DNA from 3 places in the Cytobacillus spongiae genome. Region 3 is predicted to be linked to each of the others. Evidence: predicted binding sites of a transcription regulator. Region 3 holds the regulator's gene; each other region holds the start of a gene.
The links. Region 3 encodes CtsR, which represses protease genes until heat stress. Its sites were predicted from a motif close to ATGGTCAATAAAGGTCAAACA; they were not measured.
Positions count from the first base shown of each region.

Region 1: the regulator CtsR is predicted to act here: its motif matches at 3,911-3,931, upstream of LS684_RS07020 (ATP-dependent Clp protease ATP-binding subunit).
Region 2: the regulator CtsR is predicted to act here: its motif matches at 4,077-4,097, upstream of clpP (ATP-dependent Clp endopeptidase proteolytic subunit ClpP).

Region 1 is NZ_CP089997.1:1,367,033-1,377,190, reverse strand. It holds gene LS684_RS07040 (CPBP family intramembrane glutamic endopeptidase) at 1-588, shown strand, start outside; gene LS684_RS07035 (DUF8580 domain-containing lipoprotein) at 704-1,354, shown strand; gene LS684_RS07030 (MFS transporter) at 1,460-2,692, opposite strand; gene LS684_RS07025 (YkvI family membrane protein) at 2,761-3,807, opposite strand; gene LS684_RS07020 (ATP-dependent Clp protease ATP-binding subunit) at 3,983-6,118, shown strand; gene LS684_RS07015 (ATP-binding protein) at 6,368-7,918, shown strand; gene LS684_RS07010 (efflux RND transporter permease subunit) at 8,491-10,158, shown strand, end outside.
Region 2 is NZ_CP089997.1:3,604,475-3,614,632, reverse strand. It holds gene LS684_RS18315 (NUDIX hydrolase) at 1-145, shown strand, start outside; gene rapZ (RNase adapter RapZ) at 172-1,065, shown strand; gene LS684_RS18305 (gluconeogenesis factor YvcK family protein) at 1,062-2,045, shown strand; gene whiA (DNA-binding protein WhiA) at 2,085-3,029, shown strand; gene LS684_RS18295 (HPr family phosphocarrier protein) at 3,058-3,315, shown strand; gene clpP (ATP-dependent Clp endopeptidase proteolytic subunit ClpP) at 3,397-3,996, opposite strand; gene LS684_RS18285 (hypothetical protein) at 4,438-4,689, shown strand; tRNA gene LS684_RS18280 (tRNA-Arg) at 4,805-4,876, shown strand; gene rpoN (RNA polymerase factor sigma-54) at 5,228-6,553, shown strand; gene LS684_RS18270 (glutaredoxin family protein) at 6,571-6,816, shown strand; gene LS684_RS18265 (sugar-binding transcriptional regulator) at 6,954-7,979, shown strand; gene gap (type I glyceraldehyde-3-phosphate dehydrogenase) at 8,028-9,035, shown strand; gene LS684_RS18255 (phosphoglycerate kinase) at 9,310-10,158, shown strand, end outside.
Region 3 is NZ_CP089997.1:100,927-111,084, reverse strand. It holds gene clpC (ATP-dependent protease ATP-binding subunit ClpC) at 1-898, opposite strand, end outside; gene mcsB (protein-arginine kinase McsB) at 912-1,982, opposite strand; gene mcsA (protein-arginine kinase activator protein McsA) at 1,985-2,533, opposite strand; gene LS684_RS00560 (CtsR family transcriptional regulator) at 2,556-3,017, opposite strand; rRNA gene rrf (5S ribosomal RNA) at 3,466-3,582, opposite strand; rRNA gene LS684_RS00550 (23S ribosomal RNA) at 3,721-6,653, opposite strand; rRNA gene LS684_RS00545 (16S ribosomal RNA) at 6,969-8,519, opposite strand; tRNA gene LS684_RS00540 (tRNA-Ala) at 8,671-8,746, opposite strand; tRNA gene LS684_RS00535 (tRNA-Pro) at 8,763-8,839, opposite strand; tRNA gene LS684_RS00530 (tRNA-Arg) at 8,843-8,919, opposite strand; tRNA gene LS684_RS00525 (tRNA-Leu) at 8,933-9,021, opposite strand; tRNA gene LS684_RS00520 (tRNA-Gly) at 9,030-9,104, opposite strand; tRNA gene LS684_RS00515 (tRNA-Leu) at 9,114-9,198, opposite strand; tRNA gene LS684_RS00510 (tRNA-Lys) at 9,209-9,284, opposite strand; tRNA gene LS684_RS00505 (tRNA-Thr) at 9,337-9,412, opposite strand; tRNA gene LS684_RS00500 (tRNA-Val) at 9,425-9,500, opposite strand; rRNA gene rrf (5S ribosomal RNA) at 9,509-9,625, opposite strand; rRNA gene LS684_RS00490 (23S ribosomal RNA) at 9,764-10,158, opposite strand, start outside.

The DNA.
Region 1 (10,158 bases), 1.3 Mb from region 3:
AAGCTCGTTGGTGGTTTCCTGTTAGCGCATCTGTTATTGTACTTTTCTTTTCAAGATAAAAATATATTTTGGTATATATTTACCGCTTCATTGCTCATCTTGATCAGTTATTCAATCCTAATCGAACAACTTGAGGACAAGGCGTCATTTAGTGTTTATATTATTTATGGCGTTGTATCAGGAGCACTCCTCTACGGACTATTTTGGACTGGGTATTCTTTATTAGATTTTCTTAACCTACCATTCCTTGATGACGTATCAAAGCTCTATAATCGATTTGCCCCGTCGTTGATTTGGCATTATATTGTTCTTCTACTGGTTATTATTCCCGGTGAAGAGATTTTTTGGCGTGGGTTCATTCAAAAGCGAATTGTGAAGCACACCAATGTGTGGATTGGAATTATCGTTTCAGCTTTATTGTATTCATCAGCTCATTTATATTCTGGTTATCCCATTTTAGCCCTTGCAGCATTAGTCGCTGGAATTTTTTGGGGTATTTTATTCGCGTGGAAACGTAGCCTTCCGATGGTAATCGTTTCTCACCTGATTTTTGATCTATTATTGTTTGTTGTCCTACCATTACAGTGAAAATCTGATACAATTAAATTGGCTTCCTTATGTAGGAGGCCATTTGTACATAATGTAACAACGTTCAAATTTGTTACGTCTACTATTTCAAATAAACTCTTTAGGAGGTTTTAGGATGAACACTATTAAGAATTTCCTCTTGATACTTGGCCTATTCTCTGTTGTATTAACTGGTTGCGGGACGAAAGAAGCGAATAATGAACAAACTAACGGCACGGAAGTAAAGGTAGAAGAAAACGATAAACAGGAAGAAGCTAAGGAAGAAACGGAAGATAACTCATCTGAAAACGAACCAATTGTTCGCATTTTAGAACAAAATATGACATATACAGTAAATGGGCAAACAAAAGAAGAAACAGCCTTTTTAAAGAATAGTGAGAACCAAAACTATTCCATGTATGTACTTCCTGATTACGAGTTAACAGCAGAAGAGCCTTACAAGGATTCCTTATACCTAACAGAAAACGATCGTATTTTTATGAGAATTGAATTACTTCCAGATGATATGGACTTGGAAAGTGCAAAAGACAATATGAATACCCAATTAGCTGCTGTAAATGAGAATGTATCGGAGCTCGAGCCTCCAACCGATGAGTTTTTTACTGACGCAATTGTTTATGAAGCAACAGATGGTCAAGATATTGTGACTGGTTACCTAGTCCAACACGATGACATTTCTCTTAAATTAACGATGTTTACATCTGTCGAAAATAACCATAAAGAGACATTTCTTCAAATGGCCAAAACCATCCTTCCAAAACAATAGCAAAATGAAAGGAGTAGACGAAATTAGATCGTCTGCTCCTTTCACAATTGTTTACAAAGCTCCAATTGCGATTGAAGCTACAGTAATTAAGCAACTAAACCGTTATTATCCCCTCAAGCTCATTTCTTCGACTTTTGCTATAAAAGAATTGTCTTTCGCTAACAAATATGAGTATACAGTAATGATTGAAATAGGTATTAACAAAATACTATAGGCAATATTTGCTGCTGTTCGCTCTGCAATAACTCCAAGAACTGGTGCACCTATAACAACTGAGCCTTGGTTAAATACCATCCTCCAGCTTGCCATTCTACCATGGAATCTTCCTTCAGTTGAAATTTGCTGAACCGTTTGAAAAAGCACTCGTATCCATGTCGTACCAGCACCGATTACCATTAATCCAACACCAGCGACAAAAATGTTTTGAGCAATGACCAATAAACAAATTCCTATACCCGAAAAAAATAATGCATATGTACCAAAACGTCCCCTAGTCCGCTTGATAAATTGGACCGCGATCATCCCTGCTAAAATACTTCCGATTGAAACCGATGCATCCAAAAGTCCGTATGTTCCGCTCCCTTTTTCTAAAAAAGAATACGTATAAACAGATAATAACCCTACAGTTGAATGTAACGTTAATTGACCTACAAACATAATGAAAAAAAGTTTGTATAATAACCGATTTCCCCTTAAATAATTTAATCCTTCCAAAAGATCTTGGAAAACATTTTGAACGAAAGGACCTCTTCTACTTACAGAATTAACCGGAAATGATGGGAGAAATATAAATAACAAACCAGCAACCAGAAATAAACATCCATTAAAGCTTAATGCAATAAATGGCGAGAGTATAGCAAGAAGGAACCCCCCTAATGATGCACCTAATAGCACGCCTGTCTCCCCTACCGCTCCTGCAAAACTATACACTTTAGTCAATTGATCATATGGAAAAATTTCAGCTGCAAATGCTTGAACAGATGGTCTAAAGAGTGATCCAGACAATTGAACCATCATGTGTAACCCAAAAAACATCCAAATTTTAATCCCAGTTAAACTCCATAACATTAAAAAAAGTCCAACAATTACTGTAATGAGCCATACAGATAGAATTGTTAGCTTCTTTCTTGAAAATCTGTCTACTATGACTCCAAAAAATAAATTCACTATTAAACCAGGTAAAAAACCGAGCCCTACAAAAATCCCTGTTAGTGCGGCATTTCCTGTTTCTTCAAATAAAAGCCAGGAAACAAGAATAAAGTGAAAACCTGTTCCAAATGAGGCTAATAACATTCCAATTAAATAAACTTGTAATCTTAGCTTTTCAGGGTTATTCATCGTTTTTTTCCTCTATCAACAATTAATGGTTTGTAATTACACCTCAATTTTATTCGACAAAATCCTTATTATTTCCTTTTTTCGTTAAATGGTTTCATCCACAGTAATACTATGAACACAATACTAATGTATCCAAACAGGGGATATAAATAGGCTAATAACGTACTATAATCAATTAAACTAATAAAAAATGTGACTACAAATATACTGCACACGGTCACAATACTAGGAATATTCACGTATTTTCTTATTTGTCTTTCAAGGCCAAACACATTCCCGATTACAGATGTGAAGATTTCCCCATAAATAACAATGACAAAAATCCAATAAAATCCAGATGCTAGATTTTTCATGACAACTGCCATCGGAATTTCATATACCTCTAGATTTGGCAGCATAATTAGAGTTATGTGACTAGATATTAAGATAATTGTTAGAAGGATTCCCCCAATGATTCCACCCCATTTGATGGTTTGATCATGTTTAATTTCTGTAGCAATTGGAACTAACACGGCTTGAGCTAGCGCTAAATTTAATGAAGTATATGAAAATGGTGCAATAACAGATTTCCAACCATCCTCTGCATACGGGATATACAATAATTGATCAATAAAATTCGGTAACTTTATAGAAAGGAACATCAGAAAGAAGCTAAACATTATCATTAAAGGAACGACGAACGTATTAACAGCAAACAATCCTTTTGTGCCAACAAACATAACGATAATCGCAAGTCCGATCGTCAAGAACACCCCAACAGATTTTGTCAGTCCTAGCTGTTCCTCAAAAACAGCTCCAGCTCCAGCTAACATAACTGCACATACTCCAAGAAGCATAAAAAGCATTAGAAAATTAATGGTCGTACCAAAGAACCTTCCGAATAAATGTTCATTAAATTCTTGATATGAAGTGGCACCAATATGTGCAGATATTCTCATAAGCTTAGAACCAAGAAATACCATTATATAACCGCTCATCAATATACTCACTAGTCCTATAAAACCAAAGCGAGTAAAAAATTCTACGATTTCTTTTCCTGTAGCAAACCCTGCACCAACTACTGTTCCAACATAAACAGCAGCAATTTGAAAGGCAGCGCCCCAGTTCGTTTTCATATCAATTCCTCCTTCCTTTTTCAATATATGTATAGTAGGACAAACAAAGACGAGCTTTTTTCCAAAGAAAAAATAGGAAGCACATCCAAAAACAAATTACTTGAAAGTCAAAAAAGGTCAAATTATAATAAAGTCAAAGATAGTCAAAGTCAAAAACTGACTGGAGGATAATGATATGCTTTGCGAAAAATGTAATGAACAACAAGCTACTATTTCATTGACACTTAAATTAAATGAACATAACCAGCAATCTATGCTTTGTGAGAGCTGCTATAGAGAGGAACGCCAAAAGATTGGTTCTACATTAGGAGGGCCATTCCATCACTCACAAGGCTTTGGGCCATTCCCTATGGAGGAGTTTTTTAAACAAATGAATCAGAAGCAGCAATCCCCCCATCATCAACCAAAGTCAACTAAAGGGGTGGATGGTTTTATCGGACAATATGGAAGAAACTTAACACAGATGGCAAGAGCAGGTCTGATAGACCCTGTAATAGGCCGAGATGATGAAATCAGTCGAGTAATTGAAATTCTAAATAGACGTGGTAAAAATAACCCTGTATTAATTGGTGAACCGGGTGTAGGAAAGACAGCCATTGCTGAAGGACTGGCATTGAAGATAGTTGAAGAAGAAGTTCCTAACAAATTAAAAGGGAAAGAAGTATACCTTCTTGATGTAGCATCACTAGTTGCCAATACAGGTATTCGTGGACAATTCGAAGAGAGAATGAAGGTTTTATTGAATGAATTACAGCAACGGAAAAACATCCTATTATTTGTAGATGAAATTCACTTATTAGTTGGTGCTGGATCTGCAGAAGGGTCAATGGATGCCGGAAATATCCTTAAGCCCGCCTTAGCAAGAGGAGAGCTTCAGCTAGTTGGAGCTACTACATTAAAAGAGTACAGAGCGATTGAAAAAGATGCAGCACTTGAAAGAAGATTCCAACCTGTCCAAGTTAAAGAGCCAACTATAGATCAAGCGTTCGAAATCCTAAAGGGATTAAGACAAAGATACGAGGATTTCCACCAAGTATCTTTCTCTGACGAGGTCCTTAAAGCATGTGTATCACTATCAAACAGATACATTCAAGATCGCTTTTTACCAGATAAAGCAATTGATCTCATGGATGAAGCTGGCTCAAAGGTGAATCTGTCATTAGCCACTCCATCTACTGAAGAGATTGGAGAACGGTTAAACGAACTTTCCAAACAGAAGGAAGCTGCCTTAAAAATTGAGAAGTATGAAGAAGCTGCAAAAATACGTGAAGAAGAATTGAAGCTAGAAAAGGTTCTACAAACAGGTTGCAAAACGAACCGTCCTTCGGTGCAAGTTGAACTGATTCAAGATATTGTTGAGAAAAAGACAGGGATTCCTGTAGGAAAGCTACAGACAGATGAACAGCATAAGCTGCAAAATCTTGAAAAAAATCTAGCAGCAAAAGTGATTGGACAAGAACAAGCTGTACAAAAGGTAGCCAAAGCGATTAGACGAAGTCGGGCAGGCCTAAAGTCAAAGCATCGCCCTATTGGTTCCTTCTTATTTGTCGGACCAACAGGCGTTGGAAAAACTGAATTAACAAAATCTCTCTCTAAGGAATTATTTGGATCAGAAGATGCCATGATTCGTTTAGATATGAGTGAATATATGGAGAAGCATGCAATATCAAAGTTAATCGGTTCTCCCCCTGGTTATATTGGACATGAAGAGGCTGGACAACTGACTGAAAAAGTGAGAAGAAATCCTTATAGTATCATTTTACTTGATGAAATTGAAAAAGCTCACCCCGATGTACAGCATATGTTCTTACAGATTCTCGAAGATGGTCGATTAACAGACAGCCAAGGCCGGACAGTAAGCTTTAAAGATACGGTTATTATCATGACTAGTAATGCTGGCATTGGTCATCGCACGCTACAGGTTGGCTTTGAGAAAAACAATGCACTAGAAGAATCAAGTATCCTTAAGGCCCTTGGAAACTTCTTTAAACCAGAATTTCTTAACCGTTTCGACAGCATCATTGAGTTTAAGTCATTAGAAAAGCCACATCTAATACAAATTATTGATTTATTGTTGAAAGAGTTAAATAACTCTTTATATGATAATGGGATCACATTGACTTACACAGATGATGTGAAAGAAAAACTAGCTGAATTAGGATATCATCCTAGCTTCGGCGCTCGCCCATTAAGAAGAGCTATTCAAGAGCATTTAGAGGATCCAGTTACTGATGTAATTATAGATGACCCTAATGCGAGAAACCTTCAAGCGACACTTCACAATGATCAAATTATTATTAAGAAAGCCTAAGGATATCTACTATTTACTAGAGACTATACACAAACTTGAAACTAGTATCGAGTTTGTGTATAGTCTTATTCTTTCTCATTAAAGGAAATGGCTCCACTAGCTACATAGTCGTATGGTGGAATTTAGAAAAAAAGAAATTCTTTTTAATTCGACAATTATTGACTTTTCCAGTGAAAATTAAACACCATTCCATGCTAACCTATGATATGATTTACTATAAGAAATGAAATATATGGAAGGTATAGTAGAATGGATAAATCTGCCCTTATTCAAAAGAGAAACCATTTATTAATTGGATTGTTTTGGTTTTTATATGTAGCTGATACCCTCTTCTATACAATCGTGGATCAGAATCTTGATTTGTTATGGCCACCGGTCGGTCTTATCCTTTGTATAGCGATTACCCTTCTGTATAAAAGGCTTGAACTACATCCTGTTCTAATAATGGTTCTTTTGATCAGTTCATTATATGCCTATTTATTTTATATTAATATACAGTACCCATATCTAATAAATTATATATTCTTAGTCTTTGGTGTTATTATATCTGCGTTCTACCAAAGTCTTTTTGCATTAGCTTGGTCAAGCAGTTTAGCAATCGCGTCCCTTCTATACTTTTCCGTCACAAATGGGGAACGAATTGTCTCTTTAATTGGAACGGAAGATTTCCCTTATTTTATTTTATTGACACTATTTACAACCATCGTTTTATTTTTCATGATAAAATACGCAAATGCTCTGTGGGAAAGAGCGTACCTTAAAGAACAAAAAGCAAAAGAAGATCTCCAATCTAAGCAATCCTTTATTGAGAGCTTCTTCAAAAATAGTAAAGACGCCATTGTCGTACTAGATTTAGACCTTACAATTATTGAACAAAATGACTCTTTCGTTGAAATGTTTCAATTATTCTCTAGTGAGAAAATCACTCAAATCATTACACTTGAAAACGGAGAATTAGGTGAAGCTTTGCAAAGAGCAAAACGAGGAAAAGGTTCTTCCAATGTTCCTTTAAAGTTATTCGAAAAGTTTATTGAAGCAACCATATCTCCTGTCTATAACCAAGAAGCTGAGATTTTTGCGATCTCAATGAGTGCCAGGGATCTTACTGAGAAGTTAAACCTAGAAGAATATGTAAGAAACTCTGAGAAATTAAAGGTAACAGGTGAAATTGCTGCTGGGATTGCTCATGAAATCCGGAATCCTTTAACCGTTATTTCTGGGTTCATACAAATGATGAATGAACAGGAGAAAGCGTTTGGACCATACTATCCTATTATCCAGTCAGAAATATCGCGAATGAACGCTATCATTAGTGAATTCCTCCTATTATCAAAGCCCAATAACGCTGAGCTTAGTCCAGTTAATGTATCAGAGCTTATCAATGAGGTCGTTCTTTTATATCAGTCACAAGCACACCTTAAAAATGTAGAAATCATTCAAATGATTGCCTTACAGAATGACATGATACTAGGTGAAGGAAATCAATTAAAACAAGTGTTAATCAATGTCTTTAAAAACGCGTTTGAAGCTTTACCAAACGGAGGTCAAATTCTGTTAACCTGCAGAAAAACAATTAACCAATATGTTTCTATTACTATTGAAGATACGGGAAATGGAATTCCAGAAGATGTTGTTCATAAGATTGGCACCCCATTCTTTACAACGAAATCAGCTGGGACTGGCTTAGGAATTATGATAAGTAAACAAATCATTGCCCACCATAAAGGAACGTTTACAATTGAAAACAGCCCAAACCGAGGAGTTAAAGTTGAAATTTTATTACCTCTTGTTCGAGCTTAAGTAATGAGGCTGAGACATAACTAAATGACTCCTTCTCAAAGACGAACAATGACTTGATTAAACTAGTTAGGTTGTAAAAACAAGTTCGTTCCACCTGCGCTGCAGACACTCGCTTTCCGCGGGGAGGAACATAAGCCTCCTCGCTAGGCTTTGGAGTTTCAGACTTTCCTCTATTTCCCTTAGTAGTTGAGTTCTTCTGCTCCATTCCACTATTTTTTCAAATTTGATTTCCGAACAAACAAAAATACCCGAACGAGTAAAAGGAGATAACTCCTTTTACTCGTTCGGATAGACCATTGACTGAAATACGTATATCCCAGCCTCTTTGTTTTATCCCACAAAACCCTCAACATTTTTTTTAATTTTCTACTTTTTGGTCAATACCAGTTACTATTCCAATTCAAATTAAAAATCACTGGAAATAAAATTCATTCTTCTTCGAAATCGAAATGTAACCATTTCTAGAGTATGTAATCAAAAAAATAAATCGTTCATTACAGTTTAAAAATGAAACTTTCTATTGTTTACATTAAAATATGAATATATTACAGAATAAAAAGCGAGGTATCATTATGAACTTTTTAACAAGGTTTAGTTTGAAGAATGCATTTGCCGTGTTTATCATCTCGTTCCTTTTGATTTTAGGCGGCTTATATTCATTCTCTAAGCTAAAAGTGGATCTTCTTCCAAACATAGAATTTCCACAGCTTTCAATTGAAGTCATATACCCTGGGGCATCCCCTCAGGATATTAATGAGCAAGTAACAACAGAGCTTGAAACGAAGTTAAAGGGCATTGAAGGCGTAAAAAAAATGCAGAGTTCTTCATTTGAAAGCATTGCTATTATCAATCTGGAATTCCCATTTAATACAGATATGGATGATGTGGAGCAACAAGTAAATGGATATATTAAAGATGCACAATTGCCTGATACTGTTCAAACAAAGGTGAACCGTTTTTCTTTTGGTACCTTTCCTATTTTTAACATTTCTTTATTTGCCAAAGGAGACACCAATCTTCAAGCATTACTTGACGATGATATCATTCCAGAGCTAAATAAGATTCAAGGAATTAATAGTGTGTCAGTTGGTGGAAAAACAGAAGAGCTTCTTCAAATCACCGTAGATAAAGAAAAAGCTGCAAACTTAGGATTATCTCTTAGTCAAATTCAAGAACAGATTAATCAAAAGCAATTATCCTTCCCTGCTGGAAACCTAGACGGGAAAGAATTAAAAATCCCAGTTCGTGTAGTTGAAAAAATTGATGTGATAAACGATTTAAAAGATCTAACGATCACTTCTAGTTTTAATCCATCTGCACCACCAGTCAAACTGAAGGATATTGCAAAAATTGAAGAAATCACAGAGAAAGCTGAAATCACCAGGTTTAATTTAACAGACTCTTTATCAATGGCCATTACGAAAAAACAAGATGCAAATACAGTAGAAGTAGCAGATAAAGTGTTAGAAACATTTGAAACCTACAGTGATCAATTAGATTATGCTATTGGTTTTGATTCTGCAGAAGGAATTGAGAAGTCTGTTGAAACCTTGGTTAAAGAAGGATTACTTGGAGCTTTATTTGCATCTGTTGCCGTACTGATATTCTTAAGGAATTTCAGAGCAACCATTATTGCAATTATTTCCATCCCACTCTCCTTACTTGTCTCATCGATTTTCTTAAATCAATTAGACATCTCCCTTAATATTATGACATTAGGGGGAATGGCCGTGGCTGTTGGTCGTGTAGTTGACGATAGTATTGTTGTAATAGAAAACATCTTCAGGCGAGTCCGAAAGACGAACTCAGGAATGTCAGATGAATTGATCCAAGATTCAACAAGGGAAATACTTAAGGCAATTACATCATCAACCATTACAACTGTTGTTGTGTTTTTACCTTTAGGATTTGTTGGTGGAATTACAGGAGAATTCTTCTTACCATTTGCCTTAACTATCGTATTTTCACTTTTGACTTCTTTAATCGTAGCCATCACAATTGTACCGATATTAGCAAAATTTTCTTTTAAGAAGGTTCCTAAAGAAGAAAAAGAAGATGGAATGCAAAGAGCTTATGGAAAAACCATTTATTGGGCTCTAAACCATAAGTTGCTTGTCTTAGTTCTTTCACTATTTACATTAGTTGGTTCAGTTGCACTTGTCCCTCAGCTAGGATTTACATTCATTCCAAATGAAGAACAAAAGCTTCTAGTTGCAAGTGTTGAACTTCCATCCTCTACA
Region 2 (10,158 bases), 600 kb from region 3:
TTGGGAGGACATGAAGAATTTACCTATGGCACCAGGTGATTATCATATATTAGATTATATGATCCATGGAAACGGAATCATTTATGGAACCTTCACATATACACCAGATTTTGAATTAATTAGCTATCGATTAGATCCAAGCTAAATGCGAATACCAAGGGGGAAATAACAATGAGTATAGGTTCGAATAGCGATACTCAAATGGTCGTCATAACTGGAATGTCTGGAGCTGGAAAAACTGTAGCCATCCAAAGCTTTGAGGATTTAGGATTTTTCTGTGTTGATAATCTTCCTCCGACGTTATTGCCTAAATTTCTTGAACTGATGAAGGAATCTGGGAATAAGATGAATAAAGTTGCATTAGTAATGGATTTGCGAGGCAGAGAGTTCTTTGACCATTTATTTAAGGCGTTAGATGATCTTGCTGAAACCTCATGGGTGACACCGCAAATCCTTTTCTTAGATGCAGATGATTCAACACTTGTTAGAAGATACAAGGAAACTAGACGCTTCCACCCACTTGCACCGTCAGGGCTTCCTCTTGAGGGCATTAAGCTTGAACGAGAGCTGCTAGAGGAATTAAAGGGAAGGGCACAGCTCATTTACACTACTTCAGGAATGAAGCCACGAGAATTACGGGAGAAAATTCTAAATGAATTCTCGATGAATAAAAAAACGATTTTCACAGTGAATGTCATGTCCTTTGGTTTTAAACATGGGATTCCTATTGATGCTGATTTAGTGTTCGATGTACGATTCTTACCTAACCCACATTATATTGAGCATATGAGGCCGAAAACAGGCTTGGATGAAGAAGTTTCAACATACGTGTTAAAGTGGAACGAAACGAATAAATTCCTCGAAAAGGTTACGGACTTACTGAGCTTTATGCTTCCTCACTATAAGAGGGAAGGAAAGGCGCAGCTAATAATTGCGATTGGGTGCACAGGTGGTCAGCACCGATCGGTCGCTTTGGCAGAGCATATCGGCCATCATTTTGCAGGTGACTACCACACTTGTATTACCCACCGTGACATCGAGAAAAGAAAGGATCAACAGAAATGACAAGGATTAGACAGCCTAGAATTGTCATCATTGGTGGCGGAACAGGGCTACCTGTACTATTGCGAGGGTTAAAGCAATATCCAGTGGATATTACGGCCATTGTAACAGTTGCTGATGATGGTGGTAGCTCGGGGCGATTAAGAGAAGAGCTTGATATTCCTCCTCCAGGAGATATTCGCAACGTGCTAGCAGCCTTATCCGATGTTGAACCATTAGTCGAAGAGATGTTCCAGCATCGATTTTCATCTTCTAATGAATTAGCAGGTCACTCTTTAGGGAATTTAATTCTTGCTGCGATGACATCCATTACAGGTAACTTTACGCATGCAGTGCAAGAAATGAGCAAAGTGTTAAATGTAAGAGGGAAGGTCTTACCTGCTGCTGAAAAAAGTGTCGTGTTACACGCAGAAATGGAAGATGGATCGATTGTATCAGGTGAATCAAAAATTCCATATTCGGGCAAACGAATTAAGAAAGTTTTTTTAACACCTAAGGATGTTCGTCCACTGCCTGAAACCATTCATGCCATTCGACAAGCAGACCTGATTATTATTGGCCCAGGAAGCCTATATACAAGTATATTGCCAAATTTACTAGTACCTAAGCTTGGGAATGAGGTTTGCCGCTCAAGTGCCAAGAAGGTGTATATATGTAATTTAATGACACAGGCAGGTGAAACATTAGATTTCACTGCTAGTGACCACGTTCGAGCGATTTATGAGCATATGGGATGTGCATTTATTAACACCATACTTGTAAATAATGAAGAAATTCCACAAGTAATACAGGATCGCTATAGCGAAGAGCTGGCAAAACCAGTTATTTATGATCTAAACCGCCTATACGAGCTAGGTTTAGAAGTGATATTCGGTGAAATTGCGAATCTCGAGAATGAGGTCATTCGCCATGATACAAATGAAGTGGCAAGAATTTTATATTCTTTGCTATTAAATGAAACTAATAAACGTTTTAAAGCGTAATTATAGCTGTGCAAGCGTTTGTCTATAGGGGGTGAAGGGGTGTCTTTCGCTTCAGAAACAAAAAAAGAACTGACAAATATTGATGTGAAAGCATGTTGTGGAAAAGCTGAATTGTCCGCATTGATTCGAATGAATGGCTCACTTTCTTTTTCTAATCGAAATCTAGTGGTAGATATTCAAACGGAAAATGCGGCTATTGCTAGACGAATTTACACGTTAATTAAAAAATACTACAACATCCAAGTGGAACTCCTAGTTCGAAAGAAAATGCGGTTGAAGAAAAATAACGTTTATATCGTCCGCATCGCACAAGAGGCTAGAGAAATACTGGCTGATTTGAAAATTATTGGTGAAAGCTTTGTTTTTACACATAATATTTCAAGTGATTTGGTAAAAAAGAAATGTTGTAAGCGCTCTTATTTGCGAGGAGCCTTTTTAGCAGGGGGATCTGTGAATAACCCTGAAACCTCTTCCTATCATCTTGAAATTTTCTCACTTTACCAGGAGCATAATGAAGCCTTAAGTGAATTAATGAATAACTTCGGGTTAAATAGTAAGACGCTTGAACGAAAAAAAGGGTTTATCGTTTACTTAAAAGAAGCAGAAAAAATAACAGAGTTCTTAAACATCGTAGGTGCTCATAGTGCTCTTCTTCGCTTTGAAGATATTCGGATTGTCCGAGATATGAGAAATTCGGTCAATCGACTCGTTAATTGTGAAACAGCTAACTTAAATAAAACGATAGGTGCTGCTCTGAGACAAGTGGAAAACATTCGCTATATCGAAGAATCCGTGGGACTTCATATTCTGCCAGATAAGCTAAGGGAAATCGCCGAGCTTCGCGTTACCTATCAGGATGTCACCTTAAAGGAACTAGGGGAGATGGTGTCTGGTGGTACGATTAGTAAGTCAGGGATTAACCACAGGTTAAGAAAAATTGATGAAATGGCAGAGAAGCTTCGCCGCGGGGAGCCTATCGGATAAATATAGTCAAATAGGAGGGAACAGGAAAATGGTGGAGAAACAGGTGGAAGTAAAGCTAAGAACGGGATTGCAAGCTCGTCCAGCCGCTCTATTTGTACAAGAGGCCAATCGTTTTTCATCTGATGTATTTCTGGAGAAAGATGGGAAAAAGGTGAATGCGAAAAGTATTATGGGGTTAATGAGCTTAGCGATTAGCTCCGGCTCGGTTGTGAGCCTAATAGTCGAAGGTAGCGATGAAGAAGAAGCTATAGAAGCACTAGTCACTTATGTTCAGCAAGAAGGATAAAGAGAAAAAGCACCTAGCGCAATAGGTGCTTTTCTGCATGTAAAAGCCTCCAAGATCATCTCCTGGAGGCCTGAATGTATCTTATTTCTTCTCGTCTAATAAGTTGCGCGTAATAATATGATCAACTAGGCCGTATTCCTTCGCTTTTTCAGCCGTCATGAAGTTATCACGATCTGTATCCTTCGCAATAACATCCATAGGTTGACCTGTACGATCCGCAAGAATTTGGTTTAGCTTTTCACGTAAGAAAAGAATGCGTTTAGCTGCAATTTCGATTTCAGTTGCTTGCCCTTGAGCACCACCAAGTGGCTGATGAATCATAACCTCAGCGTTTGGAAGAGCATAACGCTTTCCTTTTTCACCAGCTGCAAGTAGGAATGCTCCCATAGAAGCAGCCATCCCAATACAAATCGTTTGCACCTTTGGTTTAATAAATTGCATCGTATCATAAATTGCCATCCCTGCAGTGATGCTTCCACCTGGGCTATTAATATAGATGGAAATGTCCTTTTCAGGGTTTTCAGCTTCTAGGAATAATAATTGAGCAACAATGGAGTTGGCAACGTTATCATCAATAGCACTCCCAAGCATAATGATGCGATCTTTCAGAAGACGAGAGTAGATATCGTATGCACGCTCACCACGGTTTGTTTGTTCAATAACTGTAGGAATTAAATTCATCAGATTTCCTCCTTTAAAATAAGAGTATAACGTCTAATTCGGTAATAGATGTTGCTTGTATGTACTCTAATGATACACGGATGGTCAATAAAGGTCAAACAAATCACTCACCAATTTTTCATCTCTAACCATCATACCCCGGAAAGTCTCCTTCTAAACGAGAAACCCTCCAAAAGGAGCATCATTTTCTAGGTCATTCGAAAATAAAATAAGTGGTAGCTGACCTTTTCACCGCAGAGTATTTTACGGAAAATAGCTAAATTAGAAGAGTGTATTCAGAACTAGATGCTCCCAACCCGTTTACACTTTTCTTATCATATGTAAGCGTATCATATAAATATGCCACGTACCTACAGATAACACTCTATATGAGACCGTTGCGAATTTTTGATTGGGAGCAGCTGGACAATGAGGGTGTTGAGAAAATTGGAGGAGAATGACATGCCGAAGCAAATCGTTACAACTGCAGTAGAAGCATTAATTGACCAATTCAAGATGAAATCAGAAGCTGACAGCTACCTATTCTTTCGTTACCTCGAAGAAATGTGTGACAGAACAAATGATGAAGCATACATTTTAACTGACCTTCCCTTATTAGCTAACATCCTACTAGAAAAAGACATGCGATGCTTGATTGATTTCATTGCACTATACGACTTTAAAGCTGCTCAGCAGCTAGAACTTCTTACATGAAAGGACGAAGTAAAGCTTACTCGTCCCATCCCGCGGGTATTGACAATTTAGCGCAATCTTAGTATTATGGTGTAACGTCAAGAGTGACCCAAAATGCTTGACGTTAACACAATTTGCCCTCGTGGTGCAACGGATAGCACGTAAGATTCCGGTTCTTAAAATGGGGGTTCGATTCCCTCCGAGGGCGTAAATAGGACGAATACAAAACACCCCTTCATGCTGGATATCCAGCATGAAGGGGTGTTTTTTTACTAGATAGAAAGATGGAGATCCGTAACATAGTTTGATAAATCCGCAGGAACCACTGAGAAATCCGCAGCTTTTTAGAATCAATCCGTATGTAAGCCAAAACCTATCTAGGACTTTGATCTAGTATAGAAAAAATGCACATCCTCTCTTCTAATAAATAATTTCCGATCATGAGAATATAAATACTAACAATCTACTTGTAGTGAAATGATTTTCTGCCAGCATGTCAATTTATTTCCATACAACATTTGGGCGGCTTATTGTAAAATGAGGGGAGGGGGAATGTTAGATGAATTTAAAGGCCGGGTTGTATCAACAGCAGACACTGAAATTAACGATGACACAAGAGCTAACTCAGGCAATTGCACTGCTACAATATTCCACTCAAGAGCTTACTTCTTTTTTAGAGAATAAAGCACTCGAAAATCCCCTACTTGAAATTGAAACAGGCCATATTACGGCGATGGATCCACGAAAAGACCAGTTAAAATTGAATCGGATGAAACCCGAAAAGGATAAACAAAGCTGGATCGAACAAATAGGGGCAGAGGTTCACACCTTGTCTGAGTATTTACTCTCACAACTAACAGATCAACAAATTACTTCATCTGAGAACAAAATATACGATTATCTTATTCATAATCTAGATGAAAACGGTTACTTGTTAATTGGTACGAAGGAATTGATGGAGCATTGTGGGCTAACCAGTGAATTGGCAAGCGAATATATAGATAGACTTCAACAGCTGGAGCCTGTTGGAATTGGTGCTAGGTCTCTTCAAGAGTGCTTACTATTACAAGTAAAAGATTATGGCTATGACTTAGCAGAAGTCATCCTTGAAGAACACTTCGAAGCATTTGCTGATCGTAAATGGAAACCATTAGCGAAGCTTCTAGGGGTCGATCTAAAGGAAATTCAAGAAGTCTTTGACTACGTTCAAACTCTAGATCCACGGCCGGCGTCTCGATTTCAGACGGAAAAAGCATCATATGTGGTTCCCGATGTCGTCATCAAATGGGATGGAGAGTCGTTTGCCGTTAGTATTTTTGATGAGCTAATTCCGAAAATAAAATTTAACACCACGTATTATCAGAAGTTTTCAAAACACGAAGACCAACAGGTTAACCGATTTTTAAATGAAAAGCAGCAGGACTACCATTGGATATTAAAAAGTCTTGAACAACGGAAAGAAACGCTCACAAATGTCTCGATGAAAATTGTTGAGAAGCAGTCGAATTTTTTCATTAAAGGACCCTCACATCTCAAACCAATGACGATGAAGGAAATAGCTGATGAATTAGAAATTCATGAATCTACGGTTAGTCGTGCTGTAAGGGAGAAATATGCGCAGACCCCATACGGTACGTTTGAGTTAAGGTCCTTCTTTAGCAGCACGATACAGACAACCTCTGATGAAAATACATCTTCTCAGCAGGTAAAGAACGTCATTCAAAGACTTGTAGATAAGGAGAATAAACAAAAACCACTTTCAGATCAGCAGCTAGTGAGTATTCTGAAAGACGAAGAAGGAATCGTTGTGTCTAGGCGTACGATTGCGAAGTACCGTGATCAGCTAGGGATACCGTCCTCCTCCAAGCGAAAGCGATACGAGTAATAAAGGGGCGTATACAGATGAATACCATCATTAAATTATATACACGTCAAGGATGCCATCTATGTGAGCAAGCTATGGAAATCCTCGTAGATCTCCAGAGTGAGGTTCCTTTTGTAATTGAAGAAGTAGATATTGAAAAAAGTGATGATCTAACGGAGCGCTATGGATTAATGATACCCGTCGTAGAATGGGACGGTGAAGAGATTCAGTATGGACAGGTTGACAAAATGTTCATATATGAAGCGCTTACAACAAAAAAGTAGGTTATTTAAGTTGAAAAGCCACTTCACTCCTGCTAGAATGAACTTGTAAAGCGGGAGTGATTTTTTTTGAAGTGAGTGGGACATAATATGACTTAGCGGGACGATTATTGCCCAACTATAAAAAGGAGATATTATGAATGCACTCATTACTTGATATACAAAAAAGATTATTACCTGATTTGCTTTCTGTTATGCAAAAGCGGTATTACATCCTTCATTACATTTCCATCATGCAGCCTGTAGGAAGACGGAGCTTGTCGTTAAGCCTTGGTTTAACTGAACGTGTGCTGAGAGGTGAGGTCGAATTTCTAAAAGACCAAAATCTCCTTTCAATCGCAACAATTGGAATGAGCTTAACCAATGAAGGACAGCAGCTCCTTGAAAAGCTAGAAGGCATTATGCGAGATGTGACAGGTGTTAACGAAATGGAGCAGCAGCTTCAAAAGCAATTAGGAATCAAGAAGGTTGTTATCGTTACTGGAAATAGTGATGAATCTCCTTGGGTTAAAAATGAACTCGGTAGAGCAACAGCGAGTTGCATGAAAGCCTTGCTTGATGGGGAAAATATCATCGCAGTAACTGGGGGCTCGACAATGGCAGCTGTAGCAGAAATGCTAAACCCAGAGCTAATAGAAGGCAAAAAATTGTTATTTGTTCCTGCTCGAGGTGGAATTGGTGAGGATGTCAAAAATGAAGCAAACACGATTTGCGCGAATATGGCAGAAAACACCGCATCCAAACATCGCGTACTTTACGTACCAGATCAAGTAAGCAAGCAAATGTACGATTCATTTATGAATGAACCAAACATCATTGACGTTTTAAAATTAATTAAAGCTGCTAGCATGGTGCTTCATGGGATTGGAGACGCTATAACAATGGCAGAACGTCGAAAAACGAGCATAGAAGATATTTCAAAGCTCCAGCAATTAAATGCTGTTGGTGAAGCATTTGGTTATTATTTTAACGAAGCTGGTGAGGTAGTCCATAAAGTTCATACTGTAGGACTACAATTAAAGGATTTAGAGCATATTGAACATGTATTAGCAGTTGCAGGTGGAGCTTCGAAAGCGAAAGCGATTCGGGCTTATCTGAAGAAAGCACCTCAATCAACCATATTAATTACAGACGAAGGTGCAGCACAAAGGTTGTTACAAGGGTAACCCCTTAATATAAATATTATCCCTACCCACTTAAAGGAGGAAAAAATCATGGCAGTAAAAATTGGTATTAATGGATTTGGAAGAATTGGACGTGTAGTATTCCGCGCAGCTCTTAAGAACCCTAATGTAGAGGTTGTAGCAGTAAATGACTTAACAGATGCTAACATGTTAGCTCATCTTTTAAAATATGACTCTGTACATGGAAAATTAGATCAAGATGTAACAGTTGATGGTGAATACCTAGTAGTAGGTGGCCATAAAGTAAAAGTTCTTGCAGAACGTGATCCAGCTCAATTAGGTTGGGGAGATCTTGGTGTAGAAGTAGTAGTAGAATCAACTGGTCGCTTCACAAAGCGCGCTGATGCTGCGAAGCATTTAGAAGCTGGTGCGAAAAAAGTAATCATCTCTGCTCCTGCAACTGAAGAAGATATCACAATTGTAATGGGTGTAAACCATGAAAGCTACGATGCAGCTAATCACCACGTTATTTCAAATGCATCTTGTACAACAAACTGCTTAGCACCTTTTGCTAAAGTTCTTAACGATAAATTTGGAATCAAGCGTGGTATGATGACAACAGTTCACTCATACACAAATGACCAACAAATCCTTGACTTACCACATAAGGATTACCGTCGTGCGCGTGCAGCTGCTGAAAACATTATCCCAACAACTACTGGTGCTGCAAAAGCTGTATCATTAGTACTTCCTGAATTAAAAGGAAAATTAAACGGTGGAGCAATGCGCGTTCCGACTCCAAACGTTTCTTTAGTTGACTTAGTAGTTGAATTAAACCAAGACGTAACAGCTGAAGAAATTAATGCAGCTCTTAAAGAAGCTTCTGAAGGTGAATTAAAAGGAATTCTTGGGTATAGCGAAGAGCCACTAGTATCTGGTGACTACAACGGAAATCCGGATTCTTCTACTATCGATGCTCTTTCTACGATGGTAATGGAAGGAAACATGGCGAAAGTAATTTCTTGGTATGACAACGAGTCAGGTTACTCTAACCGTGTAGTAGACTTAGTAGATTACATCGCACAAAAAGGCCTATAATCTAACCAATTGAAAATTATATGTATGTTCACAAGAATATAATGGATATTAAAAACGTGAACGTCTATAATGATAAAGGGAAAAACTTCCCTCAATAGATATCTTTATCCATAAGGGAAGCTAGACCTTTTATTAAAGCGTCTAACTGAACGACATAAAGGGTAAAAGGGGAGCGGGGAGGATTCCCCACTCTCCTTTTCTTATTTAGGAAGCATCAATCTTTTAGTTGAATGCAGCTCATGAAATTGAAAGTATTTTAAGGAGGTCCTTTATCATGAACAAGCAAAGTGTTAAAGACTTACAGTTAAGTGGAAAGCGTGTATTTTGCCGTGTGGATTTTAACGTGCCAATGAGCAATGGTCAAGTTACAGATGAAACACGTATTCGCGCTGCCCTTCCAACGATTCAATATTTAATGGATCAAGGAGCAAAAGTAATATTAGCAAGTCATTTAGGACGTCCAAAAGGGCAAGTGGTAGAAGAGTTAAGACTCACTCCAGTTGCTAAGCGATTATCAGAGCTATTAAACAAAGATGTAAAGAAAGCGGACGAAGCATACGGTGAATCCGTTCAAACCATCATTTCTGAAATGAGTAATGGAGATGTTCTTCTTTTAGAAAATGTTCGTTTCTATCCTGGTGAAGAGAAAAATGATGCAGAGCTTGCAAAAGCATTTGCAGAATTAGCGGATGTGTATGTGAATGATGCTTTTGGTGCTGCTCACCGTGCGCATGCATCAACTGAAGGTATTGCTCACCACCTACCTGCCGTTTCTGGTCTTTTAATGGAAAAAGAACTTGAAGTGTTAGGAAAAGCTTTATCAAATCCAGAAAGACCGTTCACAGCTATTATCGGTGGAGCGAAGGTAAAGGACAAAATTGGCGTTATCGAAAATTTACTAGAAAAAGTAGATAACCTGATTATTGGTGGCGGACTTGCTTACACATTCATTAAAGCACAGGGCCATGAAATTGGAAAATCACTATTAGAAGAAGATAAAATTGAGCTGGCAAAGACGTTTATGCAAAAGGCTGAAGAAAAAGGCGTTAAGTTCTATATGCCTGTCGATGCGATTGTTGCAGACGATTTCTCAAAAGAGGCCAATACGAAAGTCGTTGGAATC
Region 3 (10,158 bases):
ATATATTTGACGCATCAATCGCACCCTCTGCTCCACCTGCACCGATTAGTGTGTGTAGCTCATCAATAAAAAGAATAATGTTTCCAGCTTGACGAATTTCGTCCATCACCTTTTTCAAGCGATCTTCAAATTCTCCTCGATATTTCGTTCCTGCAACCACTGTTCCCATATCTAACGTCATCACTCGCTTATCACGTAGAATTTCAGGAACTTCATTTTGGACAATCTGTTGAGCTAATCCTTCTGCAATTGCCGTTTTCCCTACACCAGGCTCACCGATTAATACTGGATTATTCTTCGTACGGCGACTTAGTACTTCAATCACTCTTTGGATTTCTTTGCTTCTACCAATAACAGGATCTAAGCTGCCTTCTCGGGCAATTGCCGTTAGGTCACGTGCTAAGTTATCAAGTGTGGGCGTATTTGCATTTGCTGCCGCTCCACCTTGGTGATTGGCAGATTCACTGCTTCCAAGCAGCTGTAGTACTTGCTGGCGAGCTTTATTTAAGCTAACCCCTAAGTTGTTTAACACCCTAGCAGCTACACCCTCCCCTTCGCGAATCAAACCGAGAAGAATATGCTCTGTTCCTACGTAAGAATGACCTAGCTTACGAGCTTCATCCATAGAAAGCTCAATTACTTTTTTCGCTCGAGGTGTATAGTGAATGGACTGAGAGGTATCCTGACCACGTCCAATCAGGTTTTCAACTTCCTTTTGAATTTTCTCAGAGCCTAAACCTAGTGCATATAAAGCTTTCGCTGCAATTCCTTCTCCCTCTCTAACCAACCCTAGCAGAATATGTTCAGTGCCAATATTATTGTGTCCTAATCGAATAGCTTCTTCCTGGGCTAATGCTAATACCTTTTGAGCTCTTTCAGTAAAGCGTCCAAACATCATATTTTCATCCTCCCTACTCGTTATCTTCCATTTTTAGTCTTTCTCTTATTAAAGTCGCACGACGGATATCCCGTTCATGTGGCCGCAACGGACCACCTGCATATTGCTGTAAAAATCCTGGCTGAGTTAATATCATCAGCTCATTAAGAATATTTTTAGATAGACCTTTAATATATCCAAGGTCTATGCCAAGCCTTACATCAGATAAGCACTTCGCTGCTTCCAGCGATTCGATAACTCTGCTATTAGATAGGATTCCATAGGAGCGGAATACTCTGTCTTCTAATTGTATGTTGGAAGTTTTCACTAATGCTTCACGAGCATATCTTTCTTGTGAAATAATCTGTGTCACAACACTCTGCAAATCTTCTACGATATCTTCTTCAGATTTACCCAAGGTAATTTGGTTTGAGATTTGAAAGATGTTCCCTAAAGCTTCGCTACCTTCCCCGTAAATTCCTCTAACCACCAATCCAAATTGACTTATTGCAGGAACAATTTGATTGATTTGTTGGGTTAACACGAGACCAGGCAAGTGCATCATGACGGAGGCTCTTAGCCCAGTTCCAACATTTGTTGGACAGCTAGTTAAATAGCCGATATGCTCATCAAATGCATAATGAACATGCTCTTCTAACCAATCATCGATCCGATTAGCTTGATCTAACGCTTCAGATAATTGAAGTCCTGGAAATAAACACTGGATACGAATATGGTCTTCTTCATTGATCATGATACTGATATCTTCCATATCAGATAATACACATGCACCTTGTGTAGCATCCTCTGCTAAGTGAGGACTAATCAAGTGCTTTTCCACTAATACTCTTTTTTGTAAAGGTTGTAGACCTTCCATTAATAATAGTTCCATATCATTTGGAACTGGAAAAAGGCCGGAACTAAGCTTTTCCTTTATTAATTGAATAATTTCCTTTGCTTCTTCATTTGAGAATTGAGTAGGAAATTTATATTGCTGTATGTTTCTAGCCAAGCGAATTCGAGAGCTTAAGACAATGTCAGCATCAGGACCTTCTGAACTCATCCACGAGCTGATGGCTTGGTTTATAAATTTTTCGAATGACAACCCTACTCCCCTCCTTCATTTGCTTGCTTTAAGCTATTTTCTAAAGAGCGGATTTCATCTCGAATTTCAGCTGCTTTTTCAAATTCTTCTTGATTAATAAGATGCTTTAGTTCAATTTTTAGCTCATCTATTTTCTTTTTCAGGTGAATGCTTCCACCAATTCGCTTAGGAATTTTCCCTGTATGAGAAGAATTTCCACTGTGAAGTCTTCTCAATATCGGTTTAAGTTGTTCTTTAAATGTCTCGTAACAGCCAGAACAACCAAATCGACCTACTTTAATAAATTGTTGAAACGTCATTGAGCAATGCTCACATTGTACGATTTCTTCTTTTTTAAAAGCTTCTTGCTTTGCCTGAGAAAAACCAGGTTCTACATTTAAAAGACCAGCTAATAAATTATTGATTGAAAATCCAGAAGCTCCGCCAAACATAAACTTCTCTCCGGTGTCCTTAGCACATTGCTCACAGAGGTGAATCTCTGTTTTTTCACCATTAATAATTTTCGTGAAATGTAGGGTTGCCGGCCTTTGGTTACATTCCTGACAGATCATACTTTCACCTCTCCATCAAGCTTTATTTATATTTCAAAGTAGTAATCATTGCTTTAAGCATTCGCGAACGTAGTTCATCACGGTATGGAAGGTCGATATAAAGAACAGAACGATCGATTACACTTAACATGATCTTTGCTTCCCTCATATTGATGATGTCCTCTTCTACTAAGCGTAATATAACATTCTCTGCACTGCTCTGTGATATTCGATTTTGTATTAACGATAGTAACTGGTCTATTAAGTGGGCAGCATCGTGAGATTGGACCTTCATAATTCGGATATAACCACCGCCACCCCGTTTACTCTCTACGATATATCCTTTTTCAATTGTAAAACGGGTATTGATTACGTAATTAATTTGAGAAGGTACACATTGAAATTTATCGGCTACTTCACTTCGTTTTATCTCAACAATTTCTTCCTCGCTCAATTCTAATACCTTTTTCAAATAGCTCTCGATTATATCAGAGATATTCCTCACTAAGCCTCCCCCTATCTGACTTTGACTATATTTGACTTTAATTATACATGAAATATGTAAGTCAACGCAACGAACAACTCTTTCTCAATTTTCCCATTTCTTTAGCTTCTCAAACCTATGAAAAGTATGAGATTCTGTTTGTTTGGATAGGTTTGAGTGAACAGGGAGTTTTTTATTTGATCATTTAGTTTCTAAAGGTAGAGCGGTTTGTGTTTCTGAGAGTTCGCTCTTTTTTAAAGTGAATGCTCTTGGCAACTACTCCATTAAATACCAATAAGGTGAAGTGGATACACGTTTGTTAATCTACGTTAACAAAAAAAGTGAGGAAACGCTCTCATTGAACGTTTCCTCACTTTTTTTAGGATTTATCCGAAGTTTGAATGTATATGCTTTATGCTATTTGTTCATTAACAAAAAAAGCAGCTCAATTTGAGCTGCTTTTTTTATTGCCTGGCGACGTCCTACTCTCACAAGGGGACAGCCCCTAACTACCATCGGCGCTGAGAAACTTAACTTCCGTGTTCGGCATGGGAACGGGTGTGACCTTCTCGCCTTCATCACCAGACTATTTTAATTTGAGGTTTGTTCCCTCAAAACTAGATAATGTATAGAAGAAAGAATTACGGTAATGCCATTGAATTGACTAGTCCAGCTACGGCTCCTACCTTCTATCGAAGTTGTACAGTCGCCTTCGCTTTCTTATTTGGTTAAGTCCTCGATCGATTAGTATCAGTCAGCTCCACATGTCACCATGCTTCCACCTCTGACCTATCAACCTGATCATCTTTCAGGGATCTTACTAGCTTGCGCTATGGGAAATCTCATCTTGAGGGGGGCTTCATGCTTAGATGCTTTCAGCACTTATCCCTTCCGCACATAGCTACCCAGCGATGCCTTTGGCAAGACAACTGGTACACCAGCGGTGCGTCCATCCCGGTCCTCTCGTACTAAGGACAGCTCCTCTCAAATTTCCTACGCCCACGACGGATAGGGACCGAACTGTCTCACGACGTTCTGAACCCAGCTCGCGTACCGCTTTAATGGGCGAACAGCCCAACCCTTGGGACCGACTACAGCCCCAGGATGCGATGAGCCGACATCGAGGTGCCAAACCTCCCCGTCGATGTGGACTCTTGGGGGAGATAAGCCTGTTATCCCCGGGGTAGCTTTTATCCGTTGAGCGATGGCCCTTCCATGCGGAACCACCGGATCACTAAGCCCGACTTTCGTCCCTGCTCGACTTGTAGGTCTCGCAGTCAAGCTCCCTTGTGCCTTTACACTCTACGAATGATTTCCAACCATTCTGAGGGAACCTTTGGGCGCCTCCGTTACTCTTTAGGAGGCGACCGCCCCAGTCAAACTGCCCACCTGACACTGTCTCCCGCCCCGATCAGGGGCGTGGGTTAGAATTTCAATACAGCCAGGGTAGTATCCCACCAATGCCTCCACCGAAGCTGGCGCTCCGGCTTCCAAGGCTCCTACCTATCCTGTACAAGCTGTACCAAAATTCAATATCAGGCTACAGTAAAGCTCCACGGGGTCTTTCCGTCCTGTCGCGGGTAACCTGCATCTTCACAGGTACTATAATTTCACCGAGTCTCTCGTTGAGACAGTGCCCAGATCGTTACGCCTTTCGTGCGGGTCGGAACTTACCCGACAAGGAATTTCGCTACCTTAGGACCGTTATAGTTACGGCCGCCGTTTACTGGGGCTTCGATTCAGAGCTTCGCTTACGCTAACCCCTCCTCTTAACCTTCCAGCACCGGGCAGGCGTCAGCCCCTATACTTCGCCTTGCGGCTTTGCAGAGACCTGTGTTTTTGCTAAACAGTCGCCTGGGCCTATTCACTGCGGCTTTTCAGGGCTATTCACCCTAAAAAGCACCCCTTCTCCCGAAGTTACGGGGTCATTTTGCCGAGTTCCTTAACGAGAGTTCTCTCGCTCACCTTAGGATTCTCTCCTCGCCTACCTGTGTCGGTTTGCGGTACGGGCACCTTTTTCCTCGCTAGAGGCTTTTCTTGGCAGTGTGGAATCAGGAACTTCGGTACTTTATTTCCCTCGCCATCACAGCTCCGCCTTATGGTAACGGGATTTGCCTCGTTACCGGCCTAACTGCTTGGACGCGCATATCCAACAGCGCGCTTACCCTATCCTCCTGCGTCCCCCCATTGCTCAAACGGAAAAGAGGTGGTACAGGAATATCAACCTGTTGTCCATCGCCTACGCTTTTCAGCCTCGGCTTAGGTCCCGACTAACCCTGAGCGGACGAGCCTTCCTCAGGAAACCTTAGGCATTCGGTGGATGGGATTCTCACCCATCTTTCGCTACTCATACCGGCATTCTCACTTCTAAGCGCTCCACCAGTCCTTGCGGTCTAGCTTCAACGCCCTTAGAACGCTCTCCTACCACTGACATCGTAGATGTCAATCCACAGCTTCGGTGATACGTTTAGCCCCGGTACATTTTCGGCGCGGAGTCACTCGACCAGTGAGCTATTACGCACTCTTTAAATGGTGGCTGCTTCTAAGCCAACATCCTGGTTGTCTAAGCAACTCCACATCCTTTTCCACTTAACGTATACTTTGGGACCTTAGCTGGTGGTCTGGGCTGTTTCCCTTTCGACTACGGATCTTATCACTCGCAGTCTGACTCCCATGGATAAGTCTTTGGCATTCGGAGTTTATCTGAATTCGGTAACCCGATGGGGGCCCCTAGTCCAAACAGTGCTCTACCTCCAAGACTCTTACTACATGAGGCTAGCCCTAAAGCTATTTCGGAGAGAACCAGCTATCTCCAAGTTCGATTGGAATTTCTCCGCTACCCACACCTCATCCCCGCACTTTTCAACGTGCGTGGGTTCGGGCCTCCATCCAGTGTTACCTGGACTTCACCCTGGACATGGGTAGATCACCTGGTTTCGGGTCTACGACCACATACTCATTCGCCCTATTCAGACTCGCTTTCGCTACGGCTCCGTCTATCCAACTTAACCTTGCATGTAATCGTAACTCGCCGGTTCATTCTACAAAAGGCACGCTATCACCCATTAACGGGCTCTAACTACTTGTAGGCACACGGTTTCAGGATCTTTTTCACTCCCCTTCCGGGGTGCTTTTCACCTTTCCCTCACGGTACTGGTTCACTATCGGTCACTAGGGAGTATTTAGCCTTGGGAGATGGTCCTCCCAGCTTCCGACGGGATTTCACGTGTCCCGCCGTACTCAGGATCCACTCAAGAGGGAACGAAGTTTCAACTACAGGGTTGTTACCTTCTCTGACCAGCCTTTCCAGGCTTGTTCGTTTACTCCGTTCCTTTGTAACTCCGTATAGAGTGTCCTACAACCCCAAGAGGCAAGCCTCTTGGTTTGGGCTAATCCCGTTTCGCTCGCCGCTACTCAGGGAATCGCATTTGCTTTCTCTTCCTCCGGGTACTTAGATGTTTCAGTTCCCCGGGTCTGCCTTCCATATCCTATGTATTCAGATAAGGATTCCATCCCATTACGGATAGAGGGTTTCCCCATTCGGAAATCTCCGGATCAAAGCTTACTTACAGCTCCCCGAAGCATATCGGTGTTAGTACCGTCCTTCATCGGCTCCTAGTGCCAAGGCATTCACCGTGCGCCCTTTCTAACTTAACCTATAAGCTTTCAATACACATCGCATCTCTTCGTCAGCTTCCTTCGCTCCGCTCCTCATGTACGTAAGTACATTCCGGTGCTCACTCAGTTGCTTCCTCGACCTGCTCGTGTCTTGAAACCTTCTAATTTCTTGTTTAGAGAAAATCTTAAGATTGGCGATTACTCGGTAATTCTTTTTTCTTCTATATTTCATTATCTAGTTTTCAAGGAACAAGTTCACTTTCTTCTATAATAAGAAGAGAGTTTGTTATAGAGAGATTGCTCTCTCAAAACTAAACGAACCATAAGCGTCAACTTTCATGTAAATATCCTTAGAAAGGAGGTGATCCAGCCGCACCTTCCGATACGGCTACCTTGTTACGACTTCACCCCAATCATCTGTCCCACCTTAGGCGGCTGGCTCCAAAAGGTTACCCCACCGACTTCGGGTGTTACAAACTCTCGTGGTGTGACGGGCGGTGTGTACAAGGCCCGGGAACGTATTCACCGCGGCATGCTGATCCGCGATTACTAGCGATTCCGGCTTCATGCAGGCGAGTTGCAGCCTGCAATCCGAACTGAGAATGGTTTTATGGGATTGGCTAAACCTCGCGGTCTTGCAGCCCTTTGTACCATCCATTGTAGCACGTGTGTAGCCCAGGTCATAAGGGGCATGATGATTTGACGTCATCCCCACCTTCCTCCGGTTTGTCACCGGCAGTCACCTTAGAGTGCCCAACTGAATGCTGGCAACTAAGATCAAGGGTTGCGCTCGTTGCGGGACTTAACCCAACATCTCACGACACGAGCTGACGACAACCATGCACCACCTGTCATCCTGTCCCCCGAAGGGGAACGCCCTATCTCTAGGGTTGTCAGGAGATGTCAAGACCTGGTAAGGTTCTTCGCGTTGCTTCGAATTAAACCACATGCTCCACCGCTTGTGCGGGCCCCCGTCAATTCCTTTGAGTTTCAGTCTTGCGACCGTACTCCCCAGGCGGAGTGCTTAATGCGTTAGCTGCAGCACTAAAGGGCGGAAACCCTCTAACACTTAGCACTCATCGTTTACGGCGTGGACTACCAGGGTATCTAATCCTGTTCGCTCCCCACGCTTTCGCGCCTCAGCGTCAGTTACAGACCAGAGAGTCGCCTTCGCCACTGGTGTTCCTCCACATCTCTACGCATTTCACCGCTACACGTGGAATTCCACTCTCCTCTTCTGCACTCAAGTTCCCCAGTTTCCAATGACCCTCCACGGTTGAGCCGTGGGCTTTCACATCAGACTTAAGGAACCGCCTGCGCGCGCTTTACGCCCAATAATTCCGGACAACGCTTGCCACCTACGTATTACCGCGGCTGCTGGCACGTAGTTAGCCGTGGCTTTCTGGTTAGGTACCGTCAAGGTACCGCCCTATTCGAACGGTACTTGTTCTTCCCTAACAACAGAGTTTTACGATCCGAAAACCTTCATCACTCACGCGGCGTTGCTCCGTCAGACTTTCGTCCATTGCGGAAGATTCCCTACTGCTGCCTCCCGTAGGAGTCTGGGCCGTGTCTCAGTCCCAGTGTGGCCGATCACCCTCTCAGGTCGGCTACGCATCGTCGCCTTGGTGAGCCGTTACCTCACCAACTAGCTAATGCGCCGCGGGCCCATCTATAAGTGATAGCCGAAGCCATCTTTCAGAATCCTAACATGTGTTAGGAGCCATTATCCGGTATTAGCCCCGGTTTCCCGGAGTTATCCCAGTCTTATAGGCAGGTTGCCCACGTGTTACTCACCCGTCCGCCGCTAATCTTTAAAAGCAAGCTTTTAAAGATCCGCTCGACTTGCATGTATTAGGCACGCCGCCAGCGTTCGTCCTGAGCCAGGATCAAACTCTCCATAAAAGAGTATTGATTAGCTCAATAGTTAAAACAAATTTAAAACGTTGACGTTATGGTTCGTTTAGTTTTCAAAGAACAATCATCATCGCCGAGAAGCGACTTTTATATATTAACATTTCATTTTCGCATAGTCAATATATTTTTTATTTTTTTTTGGTGGAGCCTAGCGGGATCGAACCGCTGACCTCCTGCGTGCAAGGCAGGCGCTCTCCCAGCTGAGCTAAGGCCCCGATCTATATTAGAAAATGGTCGGGAAGACAGGATTCGAACCTGCGACCCCTTGGTCCCAAACCAAGTGCTCTACCAAGCTGAGCTACTTCCCGAAATGGCGCGCCCGAGAGGAGTCGAACCCCTAACCTTTTGATCCGTAGTCAAACGCTCTATCCAATTGAGCTACGGGCGCAATATTTATAAAATGGTGCCGAGGACCGGAATCGAACCGGTACGGTAGTCACCTACCGCAGGATTTTAAGTCCTGTGCGTCTGCCAGTTCCGCCACCCCGGCACTACCTTTGGAGCGGAAGACGGGATTCGAACCCGCGACCCCCACCTTGGCAAGGTGGTGTTCTACCACTGAACTACTTCCGCGTATCTAAATGGTGCGGGTGAAGGGAGTCGAACCCCCACGCCTTGCGGCGCCAGATCCTAAGTCTGGTGCGTCTGCCAATTCCGCCACACCCGCATTATGAAAATGGTGAGCCATGAAGGACTCGAACCTTCGACCCTCTGATTAAAAGTCAGATGCTCTACCGACTGAGCTAATGGCTCAAAAAACATTAACATACAAATGTATTAATATTTATTCATATTGAACAAAAAATGGTGCCGGCGAGAGGACTTGAACCCCCAACCTACTGATTACAAGTCAGTTGCTCTACCAATTGAGCTACACCGGCATTAAACATATATGGTGGAGGATGACGGGATCGAACCGCCGACCCCCTGCTTGTAAGGCAGGTGCTCTCCCAGCTGAGCTAATCCTCCATATAAAAGCCTGGCGACGTCCTACTCTCACAAGGGGACAGCCCCTAACTACCATCGGCGCTGAGAAACTTAACTTCCGTGTTCGGCATGGGAACGGGTGTGACCTTCTCGCCTTCATCACCAGACTATTTTAATTTGAGGTTTGTTCCCTCAAAACTAGATAATGTATAGAAGAAAGAATTACGGTAATGCCATTGAATTGACTAGTCCAGCTACGGCTCCTACCTTCTATCGAAGTTGTACAGTCGCCTTCGCTTTCTTATTTGGTTAAGTCCTCGATCGATTAGTATCAGTCAGCTCCACATGTCACCATGCTTCCACCTCTGACCTATCAACCTGATCATCTTTCAGGGATCTTACTAGCTTGCGCTATGGGAAATCTCATCTTGAGGGGGGCTTCATGCTTAGATGCTTTCAGCACTTATCCCTTCCGCACATAGCTACCCAGCGATGCCTTTGGCAAGACAACTGGTACACCAGCGGTGCGTCCATCCCGGTCCTCTCGTACTAAGGACAGCTCCTCTCAAATTTCCTACGCCCACGACGGATAGGGACCGAACTGTCTCACGACGTTCTGAACCCAGCTCGCGTACCGCTTTAATGGGCGAACAGCCCAACCCTTGGGACCGACTACAGCCCCAGGATGCGATGAGCCGAC